One region of the Mesorhizobium sp. ES1-3 genome, then DNA from elsewhere that is predicted to be linked to it. Evidence: riboswitches for the same ligand, from Rfam matches in the RefSeq annotation. Region 1 holds a riboswitch; each other region holds the start of a gene.

Region 1 (7,340 bases):
ACAAAGAGACGGGAGGGCACTGAGATGGCCGTCGCGACCGGAAATTCCTTCGCCAGCCGTTTCGGCGTCCATATCGCGGTGCTCGTCTTCGTGGTGATCTGGACCATCCCCACGCTCGGCATCCTCGTCTCGTCGCTGCGCGACAAGGACCAGATCATCGCCTCGGGCTGGTGGAATTCCTTCGCCAGTTCCAGCCAGACCGAGGCTGGGCGCCTGCCGCCCGCCTCCGCGCAGACCCAGAAGGACGGCAAGTTCGTCCTCGAGGGCAACATCTTCGGCGACGGCGCCAAGCGCAACATCAGCGCCTTCGGCGTCAAGGCGGCAGCACCTACACAATATCCGGCCGGCACATCGGCCGACCTCGGTGACGGCGTGACCCTGCAGGTCAATGCCGACGGCAGCTTCGTCATGGCATCGCCCAAGGCCTTCGAAGGCGATCGCGGCCAGCGCGTCTACTACGCCTCGTCGGCGCCGCCGAAATTCACCCCCGACAACTACCAGACCGTGCTGTTCTCCGAAGGCATCGGCCGCTCCTTCATGAATTCGCTGACGGTCACCATCCCGGCGACGGTGATCCCGATCCTGATAGCGGCCTTTGCCGCCTACGCGCTGGCCTGGATGCGGTTTCCTGGACGCGCCTTGCTGATAGCGGTCATCATCGGCCTCCTGGTGGTGCCGCTGCAGATGTCGCTGATCCCGCTGCTCAGGCTCTACAACGGCGTCGGCACTTTCTTCGGCGTGCCGTCCAAGACCTATCTCGGCATCTGGCTGGCGCATACCGGCTTCGGCCTGCCCTTCGCCATCTATCTGCTTCGGAGCTATATTGCCGGCCTGCCGCGCGAGATCATGGAATCGGCGCGCATCGACGGCGCCAGCGATTTCGAGATCTTCGTCAAGATCGTGCTGCCGCTGTCCTTCCCGGTGCTTGCCTCCTTCGCCATCTTCCAATTCCTGTGGGTATGGAACGATCTCCTGGTGGCAATGGTTTTCCTCGGAACCGCGCCCGACCAGATCGTGCTGACGGCCAAGCTCAATGCGCTGCTCGGCTCGCGTGGCGGCAACTGGGAGATCCTGACGACATCGGCCTTCATCACCATCATCGTGCCGCTGATCGTCTTCTTCTCGCTGCAGCGCTATTTCGTCCGCGGGCTGCTGGCCGGCTCGGTGAAAGGAGGTTGAGACCATGCAATCGGCTTTGAAGGCGACTTCGAAACCAGACCCCGCCGTCGACCAGGACTGGTGGCGGGGCGCGGTGATCTACCAGATCTATCCGCGCAGCTATCAGGACTCCAATGGCGACGGCATCGGCGACCTCAAGGGCATCATCGGCAGGCTGCCCTACATTGCCGCCCTTGGCGCGGATGCCATCTGGATCTCGCCTTTCTTCAAATCGCCAATGAAGGATTTCGGCTACGACGTCTCGGATTATTGTGACGTCGACCCGATGTTCGGCACGCTGGCGGATTTCGACGCCCTGACGGCGGAGGCACACCGGCTGGGTCTCAAGGTGATGATCGACGAGGTGCTGTCGCATACCGCCGACATCCATCCCTGGTTTGGGGAAAGCCGCTCCAGCCGCGCCAATCCGAAGGCCGACTGGTATGTCTGGGCGGACGCAAGGCCCGACGGCACGCCGCCCAACAATTGGCTGTCGATCTTCGGCGGCTCGGCCTGGCAATGGGACACCAGCCGCCAGCAATACTACCTGCACAATTTCCTGGCCGAGCAGCCCGACCTCAACTTTCATAGCCGCCAGGTCCAGGACGCGCTGCTCGACGTCACCCGCTTCTGGCTGGAGCGCGGCGTCGACGGCTTCCGCCTCGACACGATCAATTTCTACTTCCACAGCCAGGGGCTGGAAAACAACCCGCCGCTGCCGCCGGAAGAGCGCAACGACCAGACGGCGCCGGCGGTCAACCCCTACAACTACCAGGATCATATCTACGACAAGAGCCGGCCGGAGAACCTCGCCTTCCTCGAGCGTTTCCGGGCGCTGCTCGACGAGTATCCGGCGACCGCCGCGGTCGGCGAAGTCGGCGATTCGCAGCGCGGGCTGGACGTGGTCGCCGCCTATACCGCCGGCGGCAAGCGCGTGCATATGTGCTATTCCTTCGACTTCCTGGCGCCGGAAAAGATCAGCGCCGCCAAGGTCCGCTCGGTGCTGGAAGCTTTTGGCAGGGTGGCCAGCGACGGCTGGTCGTGCTGGGCGTTTTCCAACCATGACGTGATGCGACCGGCCTCGCGCTGGGCCGCCGACGAAGCCGACCCGATCGCTTATCTCAAGGTCATCTCGGCATTGCTGATGTCGCTGCGCGGCTCGGTCTGCATCTACCAGGGCGAAGAACTCGGGCTCGGCGAGGCCGACCTGCGCTTCGAGGACCTGCAGGACCCCTATGGCATCCGCTTCTGGCCGGAATTCAAGGGCCGCGACGGCTGCCGCACGCCCATGGTATGGGATGGCAGCGCCAGGAATGGCGGCTTCTCCCAGGCAAAGCCCTGGCTGCCGGTGCCAGCCAAGCATCTGTCAAAGGCGGTCAACGTGCAGCACGGTGACCAAACCTCGCTCCTCGAGCATTACCGGCGCTTTCTCGCCTTCCGCCGCGCCCATCCGGCACTGGCCAAGGGCGACATCACCTTCATCGAAAGCCAGGGCGACACCATCGCTTTCACCCGCCGGGCGGGCAATGAGGAGGTCGTCTGCGTCTTCAATCTGGCTGCCGCGCCGGCGAAGGTTGACCTCGGCAACCGAACCCTGCAACCTTTGGCGGGACACGGGTTTTCCGGGCAGGCAAGCACCGGTTCGGTCGAGCTCGGCGGTTACGGCGCCTGGTTCGGGCGCATAGGCTGAAACATCCGAGGAATCACTGGGAGGAAACCAATGGCCGATGTCAATTTGAGGCAAGTGAAGAAGTCCTACGGCAATCTCAACATTCTCCACGGCATCGACCTCGACATCAAATCGGGCGAGTTCATCGTCTTCGTCGGTCCGTCGGGCTGCGGCAAGTCGACCTTGCTGCGCTCGATCGCCGGGCTCGAGGAGATCACGGCGGGTGAACTCAGGATCGACGGCCAGGTGGTCAACGACGTGCCGCCGTCGAAGCGCGGCATCGCCATGGTGTTCCAGTCCTACGCGCTCTATCCGCACATGACCGTCTACGACAACATGGCCTTCTCGATGAAGATCGGCAAGGAAAGCAAGGCCGAGATCGACAAGCGGGTGCGGCAGGCAGCCGAGATCCTGCAGCTGACCAAATATCTCGACCGCCTGCCCAAGGCGATGTCGGGCGGCCAGCGCCAGCGTGTCGCCATCGGCCGCGCCATCGTGCGCAATCCGAAAGTGTTCCTGTTCGACGAGCCGCTGTCGAACCTTGACGCGGCACTGCGCGTCGCCACGCGCATCGAGATCGCCAAGCTCAAGGAATCCATGCCCAACACGACCATGATCTACGTCACGCACGACCAGGTCGAGGCGATGACGCTGGCCGACCGCATCGTCGTGCTCAAGGACGGCCACATCGAGCAGGTCGGCACGCCGATGGAGCTCTACAAGAACCCCGGCAACCTCTTCGTCGCCCAGTTCATCGGCTCGCCGGCCATGAACATCCTGCCGGCGACGGTCGACAAGACGGGCAACCCAACCATCATCAGCCATGTCGGCGGACGCAAGGCGACGGTACCGATCGCGACGCCTGCCTCGGCAAAGGGAGCGGCGGTCAGCTTCGGCGTGCGGCCGGAAGATCTCGCGATCGCCAGTGGTAGCGACTATCTGTTCGAGGGGACGGTCGATTATCTCGAGCAGCTCGGCGAGGTCCAGCTGGTCTATATCGACATCGGCCGGGCCGACCTGCCGCTGGTGACCAAGTTGCCGGGCAATGTCGAGGTCAAGCGCGGCTCGACGTTGCGGCTGACCGCCAATGCCGGCGACCTTCATATCTTCGATGCCGACGGTCGCTCCTTTGCCTTGCACGAAGTCGAAGCAAAGGCGGCCTGAGACCAACTGTTCTCGACGACGCAAAAAGAGCGGCGGGCATGGCCCGCCGCTCTTCTTTGTCTATGTCTAAGGTCCGGATCTGTTAGTTGTTGCCGAACAGATTGCGATCGGCACCCTGATGCGCCGGCTTCTGCACGTCGCCGGACGAATTGAGCAGCTTGTAGACGGGCGAGTCGCTGTTGCGGATCGAACCCGTATGCGACGTGTCGACATTGACGGTCGACGACGCAGTGGGCTGATTGGCGCCATTGGAGCCATAGTTGTCGCTGCCGGCGAAGGCGTTGCCGGAGAGGGCCAGAACGGCGGCGGCAGCAATGAGGATCTTGTTCATTTTAAGTACTCCTGATTTCTTGAATTCCACGAGCGGCGGGCTAGCCCGCCGCTCGTGGACGGGCCGTTAACGGCCGAAGAGGTTGCGATCGCTGCCCTGCTGGGCAGGCGCCTGCGTGGCCGAAGCCGACTTGCCGATCGACGCTGTGTTCGAGTTGTCGGTCGAAGTGACAGCGGCCTGGTCGGCGCCGCTCGAACCGTAATTGTCACTGCCGGCGAAGGCGCTGCCGGAGAGGGCCAGGACGGCGGCGGCAGCAATGAGGATCTTGTTCATTTTAAGTACTCCTGAATTTGTGGCATCCACCGGCGCGGCAGGGTCGCCCCGCCGCGTGCCGGGGATCGGCAGTTAGTTGTTGCCGAAGCGTTTGTGGTCGGCGCCCGTCACAGGCGCATGAGCAGCCGGCTCCGACTTGCCGGTCGAAGCGGTGTACGAGCTGTCCACGGCTGCTGCGGGCTGATTGGCGCCGTTCGAACCGTAATTGTCGCTACCAGCGAAGGCGCTGCCGGAAATCGCCAGAAGGGCGGCGGCAGTGAGAACAATCTTTTTCATTTTGGGTACTCCAGTATTTTTCCGTCCGTCTAGCGGCGTGTCTTGGGATTAAAATCGCGTCGTTCGGACAGCCCCGATGTGGGAGAGCCCCCCGGCCGTTTCCAATCACGAAGTTGTTCAGCGTGGACCATGACTCCACCACTTGAAATTGTACCAGGGCTTTCCACATCCGCTCTTTTTCTTCGTGATATCAATTGGTTATCTAACTCCAACGCCTCGATCATCAACTGTGTCGGAGGCTCGGCGTTCACACCGTCTTGCACGCACCGTCAACAGAAACGAACCGTTCGGTTCGATTTTAGACTCTGCTAATAGTCACTTTTTGAAACCGTTAACCTTCTCGCCCGCGGCAAAGGGGTCGAAAACGGTGCCGGCGCGTCTGGCGACGGAGGTCGATTCCAACGGCTACGACCCTGTCCCGACGATCCAGCGTGCGTGTCGCGCCGCATGGATGCGATGTCGCTTTCGTGCCGATGTCGCAAAGCCTGCCGTGATTAGATCAGACATCTCAGGTGCCGCTGCGTGACGATGGAGCGGAGAATTGGGAAGCCGGTCAGATTCCGGCGCTGCCCCCGCAACGGTGGTGGAGTTCAAGTCGCAACGGGAGACCACTGGGCGAAGGCCTGGGAAGGTGTCGCGATGGTCCGCAAGGACAACTCCAGAGCCCGGAAACCAGCCCGAGATGGCTAGAACTCGACTGATCGCGGTGGGCGGTCAAGAGGCGGATGGTGTTTGTCCGGCTTTTCGCCGATCTGCGTCCAGTCCTTCCTCAATCACCACCAGTTCAGTCCTTGAAACTGAGGACAGGACATGGACGCGCGCAACGACATGCTGAGGCTCTTGAACAGCCGCAAACAAGGCTTTTCGCTGGAACAGCCCTTTTACACCGACCCGGACTACTTCAAGCTGGACATGGAGCTGATCTGGTATCGCGACTGGCTGTTCATCGGCCATGATTGCGAATTGCCCAAGCCGGGCAGCTTCATCACCGTGCAGATCGGCGATTATCCGGTCGTGCTGGTGCGCGATCAGCAGGGCAAGATCAACGCCTTCCATAATTCCTGCCGCCATCGCGGCAGCCGCGTCTGCAACACCGACAAGGGCATGGCCGCCAAACTGGTCTGTCCCTATCACCAGTGGACCTACGAGCTCGACGGCCGGCTGCTGTTCGCCCGCCAGATGGCCGATGGGTTCGACAAGAGCCAGTTCGGGCTGAAGCCGGTCGCCTGCGAAAGCGTCGCCGGCTATGTCTTCATCTGCCTGGCCAAGGAGCCCGCCGACTTCGCGCCGATGCGGGCGATGATCGAGCCCTATCTGAAGCCGCACCGGCTCAGCGAGGCCAAGATCGCCTTCGAGAGCACGATCATCGAGAAGGGCAACTGGAAGCTGGTCTGGGAAAACAACCGCGAATGCTATCATTGTGCGGGCAATCATCCGGAGCTGTGCAAGACCTTCCCGGAAGCACCGACCGTGACCGGCGTGCAAGGGGCCGACAGCGATCCGGAGATGCTGGCGCACTGGGCGAAATGCGAGGCTGCTGGCCTACCCAGCAAATTCCGCATCGACCCGGCCGGGCAATACCGCGCCACCCGCGCGCCGCTGCTGCGCGATGCCCAGAGCTACACGATGACCGGCAATCGGGCGGTGAAGAAGAACCTGTCCGACAGCGTTTCGGCCGACCGGATCGGCACGCTGATGCACTATCACTACCCGACAACCTGGAATCATATCCTCATCGACCATGCCGTCACCTTCCGCGTGCTGCCGGTCAGCGCCACGGAGACGGCGGTGACGACCAAATGGCTGGTACACAAGGATGCGGTCGAGGGCGTCGACTACGATCTCGCCGAACTCACCCATGTCTGGACCGAAACCAACGACCAGGATCGCCGCATCGTCGAAGAGAACGCCTTCGGTATCCTATCGCCCGCTTACGAGCCCGGCCCCTATTCCGAGCTGCATGAGGGCGGTGTGATCCAGTTCGTCGACTGGTATGCCCGCTTCATCGGACCGCGCCTTGCCGAAGGTGGCCGGCCCGCGCTGCGCAGCGTCGCATGAGAGGCTGAGGGATGAATGCGATGACCGACCTTGGCCTTTATCGTCATCTCGACCAGATGGCGCCCTGGAACGACAGGCTGCAGGTGCTGGAAGTGATCGGCGTCAGCGACGAGGCGCCGGACGTGAAGACCTTCACCTTCCGGTCCGACAACCAGACCTGGTTCCGCTACAAGCCAGGCCAGTTCGTGACGCTGGAACTGCCGACGCCGGACGGACCGCTGATGCGTACCTATACGCTGTCGTCCTCGCCGTCGCGGCCGTTCTCGATCGCGGTGACGGTGAAGGCGCAGGCGGGCAGCGTCGGCACACGCTGGATGTTCGATCACCTGGCGCCGGGCTCGCACGTCAAGGCCTATGGACCAGGCGGCGACTTTTCACTGCACAGCCATCCGGCGGCAAAGTATCTGTTCG
Region 2 (7,340 bases), on a different contig from region 1:
GGTGCCGAGACGCCTTCGCCGCCGGCGCCGCCATAGGCATGCGAGGTGGCGTCGAGATAGGCGCGGCCGATCTCTTCGCGCGCTGCCCAGTCGCCGCTGGACAAAATCTCTTCGACGCCGGCGCCGTAAGTGCCGGGCGACGTGCCGAAGATGCGCGGGCTGGCCTTGCCGTCGGCTCGGGTCCTGGCGGCGAGCGGGTTTTCCGAATCGTCCTCGTCGCGCGCGGCAACGGCGTTGGCGGCGGCGTCGATCAGTGCGATCTGGGTCGGGAACATGTCGCGGAACAGGCCTGATATGCGCCAGGTGACGTCGACGCGCGGGCGGCCGAGCGTAGCCGGCGGCAGCACCTCGATGCCGGTGATGCGGCCGGTGGCAGCATCCCATTGCGGCCGGCAGCCCATCAGCGCCAGGCCTTGCGCAATCTCCTCGCCGCCGGTGCGCAGCGAGGCCGAGCCCCAGAGATCGATGACCAAGGAGCGGGGCCAGTCGCCATGCGATTGCATGTAGCCGCGCACCACTTCCTCGGCAGCCACCTCGCCGAGATCATAGGCGGTCGGCGTCGGCATGGTGCGCGGGTCCGAGGTGAACAGGTTACGGCCTGTCGGCAGCACGTCGGAGCGGCCGCGCGCGGGCGCGCCGGCCGGGCCAGCCTTGACGTGGCGGCCATCGAGCGCGGCGAGCAGCGCGGCCTTCTCGGCTTCCGCGCTTTGCCTGCGCATGGGGTCCGGCTCGTCGTCTGGGACATGGCCGTAGACATGCAGCCCGTCCTTGATGGCGAAATCCTTGAGGTCGCAGAGCCAGGCGTCGATGCGGCGCAGCGCTTCATCGGGCGCATCGGTCGCGGCGACGCCGGCTTCGGAGGCGAGACCGGTCTTTTGCGCGGTTTCGACGATCAACCTGGCGAGGCGGTCGCGGCGGCGGCGGTCGAGGCCGTCGGCCTGGGCATATTCGTCGACCAGCCGCTCGAGCTGGTGCTGGCCCTCGTCCAGTCCGGCGCCCGTCAGCGGCGGCGGCAGATGGCCAAGGGTGACGGCAGCGATCCGCCGCTTGGCCTGTGCCGCCTCGCCGGGGTTGGAGACGATGAAGGGATAGATGACGGGCAGGGAGCCGGTCACGATCTCGGGAAAACAGGCTTGCGAGAGCGCAACCGTCTTGCCGGGCAGCCATTCCAGCGTGCCGTGGGCGCCGACATGGATCAAGGCATGGACGCCGAGCGATCTGCGCAGCCATAGGCCGAAGGCGATCAAAGCGTGGCGCGGAGGCAGCGTCGGATCGTGGTAGTCGGCGCGGCGGTCGGCGGAACGGCCGCGGTCGGGGGCGAGTGCGACCGTGATGTTGCCGAAATGCGCGGCGCGGAAGGGGAAGCTGGCGACGGCTGGCGCTTGAGCGCCCCCCTCTGTCCTGCCGGACATCTCCCCCGCAAGGGGGGAGATTGCGCTGTCGTCACGGCTTTCGCCAACTGCCAACATTGCAGAAGGAGCGACGGCCCCGAAACTGCCGATCTCCCCCCTTGCGGGGGAGATGTCCGGCAGGACAGAGGGGGGTGCTTCGCGAAGACCTGTCTCCCGATCTGCTCTGCCCCAAGCAGCCTCTACTGAGGCGATTGCATCTGCTGGCAGTTCTTTCGAGAGATGCAAATAGTCCGCCAAGCCAAGTCGGTGATCACTTTTTTCCAGCAAATCCAGCAATTCACGCGGCGTTTGTGGAATCCCTTCAACGGCATAGCACTGTTCGCTCAAGTCGTGCAGCATGGCGATCACGCTGGACGGAACATCGAGCCCGACCGCATAGCCGGTTCGGCCGGGGGCGCTGGGGTAATCGGGGATCAGGATCGCGAGCTTGCGTTCGGCGCGCGGGGTCTCTTGCAAACGGATGAAGGCCGCTACGCGCTTAGCCACTTGCTCCACACGATCCGCTTGCGGCTGGTTGGCCAACGCACGGTGGCCTAGCGCCGGGTCGACATCACTCTCGCCCTTGAAGGAAATGGCGCCGGCAAGGATGCGGCCATCGAGTTCGGGCAGCACGACATGCATGGCAAGGTCGGCGGGTGCCAGCCCGCGCTGGTTGTTTTCCCAGACGTCGCGGCGTGTGGTGGCGACGATGACCTGGAAGACAGGCACGCCGGCGCGGTCGAACAGGGTTTCCACGCCGGCCTCGGCGCCGGACGCGAAAGCGGTCGCGGTGATGATGGCGGCCGGTTTCAGCGATGCGACGGCATTTTCGGCGAATGCCAGGGACAGCGGATCCTTGAGACTGGAAACAAAGATCGGGACCGGTGCCAGTCCCTGGGAGCGCAAAGCCTCGGCCAGCGCATCGATCGGGGCGACATCGGCCGCGAGCAGCATCGATCGGTAGAAGAGAATCGGGATGATAGGGGCGCTGACATTTGAAAGGTCCGGCTTCTCTGCGACCCCCATTCCAAACTGATAGTAACCGGCCTTCGGCACGCTGACCGGACTGGCGACGGATGTATCCTGTCCGGCCAGGCCCGCCAGCCTGTGCACCAGCGCGTTCATATTGGCCGGGCCGCCCTCGCGGAAATAGCCGAGCAGGCCGTCGAGTTCGGCGCGGGGCAGCGTCGAGGCTTCGATCAGCCTGAAATCCTCGTCATGGCTTTCACCGGGAAGCAGCGCCAGTCTTATGCCGCGTTCGCGGGCAATTGCCGCCAGTTGGTCGCAGCCATAGCGCCACCAGTCGTAACCGCCGAGGATACGCACCAGGACGACCTTGGCGTGGCGGGCGACGCTGTCAACCCAGAGGTCGACCGACATGGGATGGCGCAGGTCGCGCAGTGCCGCCAGCCGCATCGAGGGCAGGCGATCGGCGTCGGCCTTCCATGCCGCCGCCAGTCCGGCGAGGTCGCTGTCGGTGAACGACAGGGCCACGATATCCGCCGGCGCCTGCCTGAGATCGACAGGCTCGGCGAGATCGTCGAGCGAGGCGGAGGTCGTGGTGAGGATGTGCATCGCGGCCTGTGCCTGAAAATCAGCCGGCGAGGATACGTTCGATCGCCGGACGGTTCAGCCCCTTGAGGCCGATGACGACCAGGCGCGAACGGCGGTCGTCCTCGGCGCTCCAGGCGCGGTCATAGTAATGATTGACGCGCGGGCCGACGGCCTGCAGCAGGAGCCGCATCGGTTTGCCGCCGACTTCGACGAAGCCTTTCACCCGCAGCACGTTTTCCTGTTCGGCGGCCGCGGCGACGCGCTTTGCCAGCTCGTCGGGATTGGCGATCGAGGGAATGTCGACGATGAACGTGTCGAAGTCGTCATGCTCGTGGTCGAACGCGCCGTCATGATGGGATTTGCGGTTCTCGATATCGTCCTCGACGGCGAGACCGAGGCCGAGCAGCACCGAGGGATCGACCTTGCCATGAGACGTCGGCACGATCTTCACGGCGCGGGCTGAGTGTTCGCCGATGATGCTGTTGGCGCGGGCCGAGCCGTCGGCGTCCATCAGGTCGCTCTTCGACAGGATGATCAGATCGGCGCAGGCGATCTGATCCTCGAACACCTCCTCGACCGGATCATCATGGTCGAGGCTTTCATCCCCGGCGCGCTGTGCCTGCAGGGCTTCCATGTCGTTGGCAACCCGGCCTTCGGCAAGTGCGGGACCGTCGACCACGGCGATGACGCCATCGACGGTCACCCGGCTCTTCACTGTCGGCCACTGGAAAGCCTGGACCAGCGGCTTGGGCAGAGCGAGGCCCGAGGTTTCGATCAGGATATGGTCGACCTTCGGCGTCAGGGACAGGATCTGGTCGAGCGCCGGCACGAAATCGTCGGCGACGGTGCAGCAGATGCAGCCATTGGCCAGCTCGACGATGTTTTCCTCGGGGCAGGTATCGATGCCGCAGCCCTTGAGGATTTCGCCGTCGATGCCGATGTCGCCGAACTCGTTGACGATGATCGCGATACGCTTACCGCCAGCGTTTTCCAGGAGATGGCGGACAAGGGTCGTCTTGCCGGCGCCGAGGAAGCCGGTGACGACGGTGCAGGGAACGCGGGAAACGGATGCGGTCATATCAGTCTTTCAGTATGTCGAGGGGAGGGATGCGGGCAACGAGGCCGCGTTTGAGGCTATCGGGCCGGCCCCGCCAGGGAATGAGGCCGTCGCTGGATGTGGCGAAGAGTTTCGCGCCGGTGACGAGATCGGCGCCGCTGGTCGGGGTCAGATCGCCAAACACATAGCTCCAGCATCCGTCGCGCAGGATCGCGGCGCTCAGCCGGCGCTTGCAATTGCCGAGGCATTCGACGGTGCGGATGCGGATGTTGTCGCCCGAGGCGGCTTGGCGCGTATCTTCAGCCAAGAGTTCGCCGGCCCGGGGATGAGCATCGGAGCCGGTCTCGTCGCGACAGGAGGCGCAGACGATGACAGTGATGCCGGCCAGGTCTTCATCCCCGCCGGACGAAATGTCCGTTGTTTCAGCCGAAAAACTGCTGTCGCGATCCAAATCAGGCTCCTTGCCCGGAAAACCCGCCGGGCGATCGGATACTTGCATTCCAGACGGCAGGTCTCCTGGCTCGCGGGTCATCGCCTTGGGTAGCCGCCTTCCCGGGACAATCCCAGTGGCTTTCGGCCTTGGCTCTTCGCTCACAGTTGCGGGGACAGCCGCGGATTTGGGATTTTCAATCCCGCACCGCATTCCCTCTTGGCTCCTCCCTTTGCCGAGAGGAGACCGTCTGGATTGGATTTAGGCTCTTGCGGGCAGTGGTGTCAACGCGAGCTTACGACACCGCGATGTCGGACAGCGCCGGGCCCAGGTCGCCGGCGGGCGTCACTTCGATGCGTTCGAGGCCAAGCCAGCCCTGCATCTGCTTCAATTCCTCGGAGAGCTGAGCGGCGGTTTCGGGCGGTGCGCCGGGCTCGGCGTAGGCGGCATGGACACGCAGGACACTTGCCGGCCGGTCGGCCTTGAGGTCGACGCGCGCCACGATCCTGTCGCCGAGCAGGAAGGGCAGGACATAGTAGCCATATTGGCGCTTGTCGGCCGGGGTGTAGATCTCGATGCGGTAGCGGAAATCGAACAGCCGCTCGCTGCGCGAGCGCTCGAAGACGACCGGATCGAACGGCGCCAGCAGGGCGCGGGCCTCGATCTTGCGTGGCAAGCGCGCGTCCCTATGAAGGTAAGCCGGCTTGTCCCAGCCCTCGACACGGACCGGCAGCAACTCGCCGGTCTCGACCAGTTCCTCCAGGCGGCCTTTCATGTCGGCGGGGGAGAGTCGAAAATAATCGCGCAGGTCGCCCGATGTCGCCACGCCATGGGCGCGGGCGGAGATGCGCAGCAATTCGCGATGTGCATCCTCGGCGGTCGGTACCGGCAGGTCGAGGATCGCCTGCGGCAGCACGCGCTCCGGCAGGTCGTAGAAGCGCTCGAAGCCGCGCCGGTGCGCGGTGGTGATGCGCCCGGCCCAGAACAGCCATTCGAAGGCGTGCTTGGCGTGGCTCCAGCCCCACCAGCCGCCGGAGCCTTTCTGGCCTTCCAGCGCGGAAGCGGCGATCGGGCCGCGTGCCACGACCTCGCGGTAGATCTCTTCTATATAGGGGGCGTGCTCGCGGCCCCATTTGGCCAGCCCCAGATACATTTCATCGCCTTGCTCGGCGCGCTGCATGCGCCAGCGCATCAGCGGGTAGGTCTCGACGGGCAGGAACGAGGCCTCGTGCGCCCAGTATTCGAACACAGTGCGCTTTCGCGTCACGGCGGCATTGTCGAGCAAAGCGAGGGGATAGGGGCCAAGACGCGAATAGAGGGGCATGTAATGGGCGCGAACCACCGCACTGACGGAATCGATCTGCAGCAGGCCGGTGCGAGACAGAACGCGGGCGAAGTGGCGGCGGTCGGGCGTGCCGGCGGGGCGGGGATCGAGAAATCCCTGAGCGGCGAGCGCGATGCGCCGGGCGGCGGCAAGCGAGATCTTTTCCTTCATGCGGATGCGTCTCTGGTGGACCTGTCTGGCGTTGCGGGGTGATTCCTGTCCATGCTAGCAGGGTTTTGGCGGCAACCTTGTCAGGAGAGAAAAGTGGAGTAAAAGACGAAGGAAATCAAACAGGAGCGTATGGGACCAGTTTCTCCCGGATTGCCGTCCAGCTCGGTGTTTTGAACAAGGTTTGACTTGCTTCGCTGGAAGTGCTGCGCTAACCCTCGCCGCGTTGCAGCATAGGCTCCTTAAAACGGTTCAGCGGTTAATCTGTCACGCTTCCGCAATAAGGTCCGGTGCTGTAATCAACGTGGATTGGCGCCAACGGAAAGCCGCTGCATGAACGCACTCCTCAGTTCGTACCTGCCCATCGTCCTGTTTATCGGCGTGGCGCTGGTGGTCGGCCTGGCGCTGCTCGCGGCGCCGTTCCTGGTAGCCTACCGCAACCCGGATCCCGAGAAGCTGTCCGCCTATGAATGCGGATTCAACTCGTTCGACGACGCCCGCATGAAGTTCGACATCCGTTTCTACCTGGTGTCGATCCTGTTCATCATCTTCGATCTCGAAGTAGCCTTCCTGTTTCCCTGGGCGGTGTCCTTCTCGAAGATCGGCATGCTCGGTTTCTGGTCGATGATGGTGTTTTTGGCAGTGCTGACAATCGGCTTTGCCTATGAATGGAAAAAAGGAGCGCTGGAATGGGATTGAACGACAGTTCAGGCACCCTCGTCGCGCCGAAGCCCAAGGGTATCATCGATCCCAATACCGGCAAGCCGGTGGGGCAGGACGATCCCTTCTTCCTCGAAATCAACAACGAGCTTGCCGACAAGGGTTTTCTGGTCACCTCGACCGAGGCGCTGATCACCTGGGCGCGCAGCGGCTCGCTGATGTTCATGACCTTCGGCCTGGCGTGCTGCGCGGTCGAGATGATCCACACCTCGATGCCGCGCTACGATTCGGAGCGGTTCGGCGTCGCGCCGCGCGCGTCTCCGCGCCAGTCCGACATCATGATCGTGGCCGGCACGCTAACCAACAAGATGGCGCCGGCGCTGCGCAAGGTCTACGACCAGATGCCGGAGCCGCGCTACGTCATCTCGATGGGCTCCTGCGCCAATGGCGGCGGCTATTATCATTATTCCTATTCGGTGGTGCGTGGCTGCGACCGCGTCGTGCCCGTCGACATCTATGTGCCCGGCTGCCCGCCGAGCGCCGAAGCCCTGCTCTACGGCATTCTTCTCCTGCAGAAGAAGATCCGCCGCACCGGCACGATCGAACGGTAAATCAATGGCCGCATCCCTTAGCGAACTGTCGACCTATCTCGGCGAGAAGCTGCCTGGCCGCTTCGGCGATGCGGTGCTCGCCTATGGCGAGCTCACCGTCCAGGTCGAGCCGGGCGATCTGGTCGAAGTGATGACTTTCCTGCGC
Region 3 (7,340 bases), on a different contig from region 1:
ATTGCCGCCTCGCATCCTTCCAGCTCGCATCCGTGGGTGGCGAGGCTGCGCTGGCCGAGCAGCACCGTGACCAGTGCGATAACGCCTGACGCCACCGAGACCCAGAACCCGTTCTGGGCGCCGAACGCATCCACCACCGCGCCGGCGGCGAAAGAGCCCATCGCCATGCCGATGCCGATGCCGGTCATCACCCAGGTTATGCCTTCGGTCAGCATCGTTTCAGGGACATGCCGTTCGATCAGGCCGAAGGCTGTGATGAAGGTCGGCGAGATCGCCACGCCGCTGATGAAGACAGTAAGCGCGAGCACGGGCACGGTGCCGGCGGTAAGCGGCAGCAGCGTGCCGAGCGTGACCAACGCGACCGCGATGGCGAGCTGGCGCTGCAGCGGTGCTTTCAGGTTCAGCGCGCCGACGATGATGCCGAGCACGAAGGACCCCAGCGCATAGACGCCGATGACGAGACTTGCGGCGCCCGGCTGGCCGAATTCCTTGGTGATCGCCACCGTGCTCACCTCCGTCGTCGCGAAAGTCGCGCCGATGAAGATCATGGCGAAGGTGATGATTTGAACCGGCCCCAGGCGGATTGCCGAGCCCGTTGAGCCATGGTCCACCGGCCGCACTTGCGGTTCGGTCGAACGCTGCAGGATGAAAGCTGTCGAGCCCACGGCAAGGAGCAGAGTGCTGACGAGCACGCCCGCTTCCGGGAACAGCGCGGCACTGAGGCCCACCGACAGCGATGCGCCGGCGATATAGACCAGTTCATCCGCCGCCGACTCGAAGGCGAAGGCGGTATTCATCTCGGGCCGGCCCCGGAAAATCTCGGTCCAGCGCGCCCGCACCATGGCCGGCATGCTTGGCATTGCCGCGGCCAGCAGTGCCGACACGAACAGCGTCCATACCGGCCAGTCCTGATTGGCCGATGCGATCAGGGCCGCGAATGCGAGCACGGAGATGATGGTGGTGGGTACGACAACCCGCGTCTGGCCGAGGCGGTCGACCAACCTCGATATTTGCGGCGCCAGGAAAGCATTGGCCAAGGCGAATGTCGCGGAAACCGCACCCGCCAGCCAGTATTCGCCACGCGTCTGCGACAACATCGCGACGATGCCGATCGGCGCCATGGCGATCGGCAGGCGCGCCATGAAGCCGGCGGCGGCAAAGCCCTTGGCTCCGGGAGCGCGAAAAATTTCCGAATAGGGGTTTTGCATGATCCTGTTCCTCGACAAGGGGCGATTCGACGATTACATACGACACGTATGAGTGTTAAATAGACCATACGCCCCGTATGTCAATTGGCATACGGGACGTATGTAGATAAGGCCAGGACATGCATCGACCACGCAAGGAGATGATCGCGGAGACACGCGCCAAGCTGATCGCCGCGGCACGCCAAGCCTTTGGCACCATCGGGTACGCCGAAGCGTCGATGGACGATTTCACCGCGTCGGCCGGACTGACGCGCGGCGCCCTCTATCATCACTTCGGCGACAAGAAGGGACTGCTCGAGGCGGTTATCGCGCAAATCGATGCTGAGATGGCGGCGCGGGTGAACGAGGTCGCGTCGAGGGCGCCGACCCGCTGGCAGCATTTCGTCGACGAATGCACCACCTATATCGAGATGGCGCTCGAGCCGGAAATCCAGCGCATCATGTTCCGGGACGGTCCGGCGGTGCTGGGCGATCCGGCACAATGGTCGAATGCCAATGCCTGCGTCGGTTCAATGACCGATCATCTGACCGCGCTGCAAGAGGAGGGGGTGGTCGTGCCGGGCCTCGATCCGGAGACCGCGGCGCGGCTGATCAATGGGGCGAGCAGTCAGGCCGCGCAGCGGATCGCCAATTCGAACGATCCCGAAGCGACATCGAGGAAGGTGGTGGCCGCGTTCAAGCAATTGCTTGAAGGCCTGCTCGAGAAGCCGGAAGCGCGGCCAAACTGAGCCACCGTGGCCCTCCCGCCGCCGCCTGCAATTGACAATAGCCGGTTTGAGCGCATCCTCCACAGCCATCTCTGAGGGGAGATTCGGGCATGTGGGATTTCGATATCGGCAGGTCGGTGTCCATCATGATGCGGACCTGGCCCTTCATTGTCTTTCGCATGATCGTCTATTTCGGCATCACGCTGGCCTACATCATGGCCACCGGCACGGGCGCCTCCGTCGGCTATGGCGTCGGCCATATCTCCACCGATCCTGATGGACCGTTGTCCTTCGCCATGTGGGGTGGCGTGGTCGGTTTCGGCCTCGTCTCGATCGCCGTCTATTGGATCCGCGAATATATCCTTTACGTCGTCAAGGCGGGTCACATCGCCGTCATGGTTCATCTGATCGACGGCCATGACGTTCCCGACGGCCAGAACCAGATCGCCTACGCAAAAGAGATTGTGACCGAGCGTTTTGCCGAGGCGAACATCCTTTTCGTCGTCGACCAATTAGTCAAGGGCGCCATCCGCGCCATCACCGGCCTGCTCGGCGGCATCGCGGCTTTCCTGCCCATTCCGGGCCTGAGCGGCCTGGTCTCGTTCCTCAACACGGTGATCCGCCTGTCGCTGACCTATGTCGATGAGATCATTCTCGGCTACAACATCCGCATCAATTCGTCCTCGCCCTTCGAGACCGCGCGGCAAGGCGTCGTGCTCTACGCCCAGAATGGCAAGACCATGGTCAAGAACGCGGTCTGGCTGGCGGTCATCATGTGGGGCGTCTCCTTTGTCATCTTCCTGCTGATGCTGGCGCCGGCGGCCGCCATTCTTTACGTCATGCCCGGTCAGCTCGCCGGTTGGGCCTTCGTTCTGGCCATCGTCTTTGCCTGGGCCTTCAAGGCGGCGTTCATCGAGCCGTTCGCCATCGCCTGCCTGATGCAGGTCTATTTCAAGACCATCGAGGGCCAGGTGCCCGATGCCGCCTGGGACGCCCGGCTCGCCGAAGCCTCGTCGAAGTTCCGGGAACTCAAGGACAAGGCGCTCTCCACCTTCGACGGTTCGCACTGGGGTACGGCCGGCGCGACGCGCTGATCGGCGGGGTTTGCCGGCGCAGCGGCGACGGTGTCGAGGCGGGCCACCGTGGATTTGAGCGAGGCCTCACCCTGGCCGCAAAACGTCTCGCTCATGATCAGGTCTGGCAGCGGCAGCCGTCGGCCCCAGCCATGCGTTTCGAGGTCGGGTTTGGGCGCGAACTCGGAAACACGGCCAACGCAGAGATAGGCGATCGGCGTCACGTGGTCGGGGATGGATAGCAGGCTTTTCAGCGCTTGCGTCTCGATGATGCTGACCCAGCCGACGCCAACGCCCTCGGCACGCGCGGCCAGCCAGAAATTCTGCACCGCGCAGACCGTGCTGTAGAGATCCATTTCCGGATTGTGCCAGCGTCCCAGCGGCGAGCCTTTCGAACGCTCGCGGTCGCAGGTGATGCAGATGTTGAGCGCGCTTTCGCAAATGCCTTCGAGCTTGAGCTTGCGGTAGAGCGCCCGCCGGTCCGCCTCGATTGCCGGCAGTTCCTGTTCGCGGGCGGCCAAGAACAGGTCGCGCACCTCCCCCCGTCGCGCGGCATCGCGAATGACGATGAAATTCCAGGGCTGCATGAAGCCGACCGACGGCGCGTGATGGGCGGCAAGCAGCAGCCGCGCCAGCACCTCGTCGTCGATCGTCTCCGATGTAAAATGGCTACGCACGTCGCGCCGCGTGAACATGGCGCGGTAAACCGCGTCGCGCGCAATCTGGTCGAATCCATCGCCCATTGCAGCGGTCATATCTTCCGGCATCGCTTGTCCCCTTGCGATTGCAGCAGTTCAAATTTTCAGAGCGTACTTTGTGCGTCCAAGAGAACGCACGCCGCTCTGATATCATCCGCCTGACCATGCGGATGACGATGCCTGCCAGGCCGGTCTTCTGGCTCGGGATCAACCCACGTCCGGTGCCTTCCCGTCATCGACAGTGGCACTTACCGGCGCAGTCCCCCTCACAGCGTTGGGCACGCCACGGTATCAAACCGTGTTCCCGATTCTCCCGCTTTCGCGGGCACCAGGCAGTAGCGGCAGTCTTACGCCGAATGGCCGGCGACGCCAATGCCCGCAGCGACATGAATGGACGCAGGTTCGATTTTCCCCAGCGATCAGGCCGCAACGCATGGCCATCGCCGCGCCGGGGCACTAGATAGGGGGACATGGCCACTCGTCTCTACACGCACCCGATCTTTTTCGAACACATCACCCCGCCCGGTCACCCCGAGCGGCCCGACCGCCTGCGCGCCATCGAACGCGTGCTCGACGACGAAGCTTTCGCCGCGCTCGACCGCGTCGAGGCACCGCAAGGCGACGAGGCGACCATCCTTTACGCGCATCCCGCCGATTTCGTCGCGCGTGTCCGCGCCGCCATCCCCGACGAAGGCATTGCCCGCATCGATGCCGACACCACCGCCAGCCCGAAGAGCTGGCAGGCCGCGACCACGGCGATCGGCGCCGCCAACGCCGCCGTCGACGACGTCTTTGCGGGCCGCGCCGACAATGTCTTCGTCGCCGCCCGGCCGCCTGGGCACCATGCGGAAAAGACCACGGCCATGGGCTTCTGCTTCTTCAATACGGCGGCAATCGCTGCGCGCTATGCACAGAAGAAGCATGGCGCCGAGCGTGTCGCCGTCGTCGACTGGGACGTGCATCACGGCAACGGCACGCAGGATATTTTCTGGGACGATCCCTCGGTGCTCTATTGCTCGACACACCAGATGCCGCTCTATCCCGGCACCGGCGCGAAGAACGAGACCGGCGCTGGCAATATCGTCAACGCGCCGCTGGCGCCGCGGACCGGCAGCGAGGTGTTTCGCGATGCTTTCCTGTCGCGCGTGCTGCCGGCACTCGACAATTTCGCGCCCGACCTGATCATCATTTCGGCTGGCTTCGACGCGCACCATCGCGACCCGCTGGCGGAAATCAATCTGACCGAGGACGATTTCGACTGGGCGACCGGCCAGCTGATGCAGCGCGCCGCACGCCATGGCGGCAACCGGCTCGTCAGCCTGCTCGAGGGCGGCTACGATCTGCAGGGATTGGCATTTTCGGTCGCCGCCCATGTCGGGCGACTGATGAAAGGATGAATGATGACTGGTGAGATCAACGAAGACGTCAAGGCGATGAGCTTCGAACAGGCACTCGACGCTCTGGAGAAGATCGTCGATGATCTGGAGCGTGGCGACGTGCCGCTCGACCAGTCGATCCGGATCTACGAGCGCGGCGAGGCGCTGAAGATGCATTGCGACCGGTTGCTGAAGGCCGCTGAGGACAAGGTCGAGAAGATCAGGCTGTCGCGCGACGGCAAGCCGGTTGGAACCGAGCCGCTCGACGCGGACTAGGGAGCCGAGCAGCTTTACCGATTTTTGGACACGATCATGATCGAGGATACAGTTCGTCCCGATTGAAACGGACAAGAGGAGATACGGAAGCGATGTGCAGAAACATCAAGACCCTGTTCAATTTTGATCCGCCGGCAACCAATGACGAAGTCCGCGACGCGGCACTCCAGTTTGTCCGCAAGCTGAGCGGTACGACGCGGCCTTCCGCCAAGAACCAGCATGCATTTGATCACGCGGTCGACGCCATCGCGGCATCGGCACGCGAGCTTCTCGATTCGCTCGAAACCCACCAGCATCCGCGCAATCGCGAAGAGGTGGCGGCTAAACTAAGAGCAAAGGCGGCGATCCGGTTCGCCTGATATGCCCAAAGCGCCCACTGACCGCTGACCAGGAGAGTTCATGAGCTTCTTCCCGGGGAAAGACCCTGAGGCCGGCGATGCCTTCGCCAGCGACCAGATCGAGCTGATGGTCATCCCGAACGCCAAGGATATTGGCGGCTTCGAGGTGCGCCGCGCCTTGCCGACCGCCAAGCGGCGCCTGGTCGGGCCGTTCATCTTCTTCGATCGAATGGGTCCCGCCATCATGCGCGCCGGCCAGGCGCTCGACGTTCGTCCGCACCCGCATATCGGCCTGTCGACCGTAACCTATCTGTTCGACGGCAAGATCAGGCACCGCGATTCGCTCGGCACCGAAATGGTGATCGAGCCCGGCGACGTGAACCTGATGACCGCAGGCCGCGGCATCGTCCACTCCGAGCGCACGCCGCAGGAATTGCGCGGCGCGCCGATGTCGATCTCCGGCCTGCAGACGTGGCTGGCGCTGCCCGACGGCAAGGAAGAGGTGGCGCCGGTGTTCGAGAACACAGCTGCGCTGCGACTTCCAGAGATCGATGCCGAGGGCGTCAGCGGCCGTGTCGTCATCGGCGATTTCCAAGGATTGCGGTCTCCGGTGCGGGCGGATTCCGAAACGCTCTACGCTGATTTGCGGCTTGCGCCCGGTGCCAGCGTCAAGATCCCGGCCGATGCGGAAGAGCGCGCCATCTACACGCTGGAGGGCGAGGTCTCGATTTCAGGCGACGTCTTTCCGGCGGAACGGCTGCTGGTGTTCCGTCCCGGCGACGAGATCGTAATATCGTCGCCGACGGGTGCGCATTTCATGCTGTTCGGCGGTGCCTCGCTCGGTTCGAAGCGCTACATCTGGTGGAATTTCGTCTCTTCGTCCAAGGAGCGCATCGAACAGGCCAAGCAGGAATGGAAGACCGGCCGCTTCGATATCGTCCCCGGCGATGAGCAAGAATTCATTCCGCTGCCGGAAGGCTGAGCGGTGAGGGACTGACTATCCGTGTTACCGACACGCATTTACTTTCGGCGGCCGGCGGCCTATCCCGCCGATGAAAAGAAAGTCTGGACCCAACGTGAACGCAACGCTGCATACGCCGCTTCTCGACAAGGTTCGCGTCCCGGCCGACCTGCGCACGCTGGCCGAGAGCGAATTGCCGCAGCTGGCATCCGAGCTTCGGGCCGAACTGGTCGACGCCGTTTCCCGCACCGGGGGCCATCTCGGTGCCGGCCTTGGCGTGGTCGAACTGACGGTGGCGCTGCATTATGTCTTCAACACACCCGATGACCGGCTGATCTGGGATGTCGGCCACCAGGCCTATCCGCACAAGATCCTGACCGGACGCCGGGACCGCATCCGCACCTTGCGCCAGGAAGGCGGCTTGTCGGGCTTCACCCGCCGGGCCGAGAGCGAATACGACCCGTTCGGCGCCGCCCACTCCTCGACATCGATATCGGCGGGTCTCGGCATGGCCGCCGCCCGCGACCTTTCGGGTGGTCGCAACAATGTCATTTCAGTCATCGGCGACGGCGCCATGTCGGCCGGCATGGCCTATGAGGCGATGAACAATGCCGGCGCGCTCGATGCGCGCCTCATCGTCATCCTCAACGACAATGACATGTCGATCGCGCCGCCGACCGGCGCGATGAGCGCCTATCTGGCG

Evidence for each region. A riboswitch is a leader RNA that binds a small molecule or an ion and turns the genes downstream of it on or off. The one in region 1 is predicted to bind cobalamin.
Region 2: it holds a riboswitch for cobalamin, as region 1 does, so the genes downstream of both, LB536_RS28800 (DUF1636 family protein) here and LB536_RS08055 (aromatic ring-hydroxylating oxygenase subunit alpha) in region 1, are expected to answer to the same signal.
Region 3: it holds a riboswitch for cobalamin, as region 1 does, so the genes downstream of both, bluB (5,6-dimethylbenzimidazole synthase) here and LB536_RS08055 (aromatic ring-hydroxylating oxygenase subunit alpha) in region 1, are expected to answer to the same signal.

The regions. Positions count from the first base shown of each region.
Region 1 is NZ_JAIUGW010000004.1:162,846-170,185, forward strand. Features, by position in the region: gene LB536_RS08020 (carbohydrate ABC transporter permease) at 1-23, shown strand, start outside; gene LB536_RS08025 (carbohydrate ABC transporter permease) at 25-1,179, shown strand; gene LB536_RS08030 (alpha-glucosidase family protein) at 1,184-2,848, shown strand; gene LB536_RS08035 (ABC transporter ATP-binding protein) at 2,879-3,991, shown strand; gene LB536_RS08040 (DUF680 domain-containing protein) at 4,074-4,322, opposite strand; gene LB536_RS08045 (DUF680 domain-containing protein) at 4,389-4,595, opposite strand; gene LB536_RS08050 (DUF680 domain-containing protein) at 4,668-4,871, opposite strand; cobalamin riboswitch at 5,365-5,567, shown strand; gene LB536_RS08055 (aromatic ring-hydroxylating oxygenase subunit alpha) at 5,682-6,929, shown strand; gene LB536_RS08060 (hybrid-cluster NAD(P)-dependent oxidoreductase) at 6,950-7,340, shown strand, end outside.
Region 2 is NZ_JAIUGW010000033.1:32,519-39,858, reverse strand. Features, by position in the region: gene LB536_RS28810 (cobaltochelatase subunit CobN) at 1-2,966, opposite strand, end outside; gene cobW (cobalamin biosynthesis protein CobW) at 2,986-4,023, opposite strand; gene LB536_RS28800 (DUF1636 family protein) at 4,025-4,453, opposite strand; cobalamin riboswitch at 4,491-4,698, opposite strand; gene LB536_RS28795 (winged helix-turn-helix domain-containing protein) at 4,728-5,927, opposite strand; gene LB536_RS28790 (NADH-quinone oxidoreductase subunit A) at 6,258-6,623, shown strand; gene LB536_RS28785 (NuoB/complex I 20 kDa subunit family protein) at 6,614-7,195, shown strand; gene LB536_RS28780 (NADH-quinone oxidoreductase subunit C) at 7,200-7,340, shown strand, end outside.
Region 3 is NZ_JAIUGW010000031.1:49,661-57,000, reverse strand. Features, by position in the region: gene LB536_RS28215 (MFS transporter) at 1-1,208, opposite strand, end outside; gene LB536_RS28210 (TetR/AcrR family transcriptional regulator) at 1,328-1,936, shown strand; gene LB536_RS28205 (hypothetical protein) at 2,026-3,009, shown strand; partial or broken gene bluB (5,6-dimethylbenzimidazole synthase) at 3,177-3,683, opposite strand; cobalamin riboswitch at 3,855-4,034, opposite strand; gene LB536_RS28195 (histone deacetylase family protein) at 4,157-5,083, shown strand; gene LB536_RS28190 (exodeoxyribonuclease VII small subunit) at 5,087-5,338, shown strand; gene LB536_RS28185 (DUF2277 domain-containing protein) at 5,431-5,697, shown strand; gene LB536_RS28180 (pirin family protein) at 5,738-6,658, shown strand; gene dxs (1-deoxy-D-xylulose-5-phosphate synthase) at 6,729-7,340, shown strand, end outside.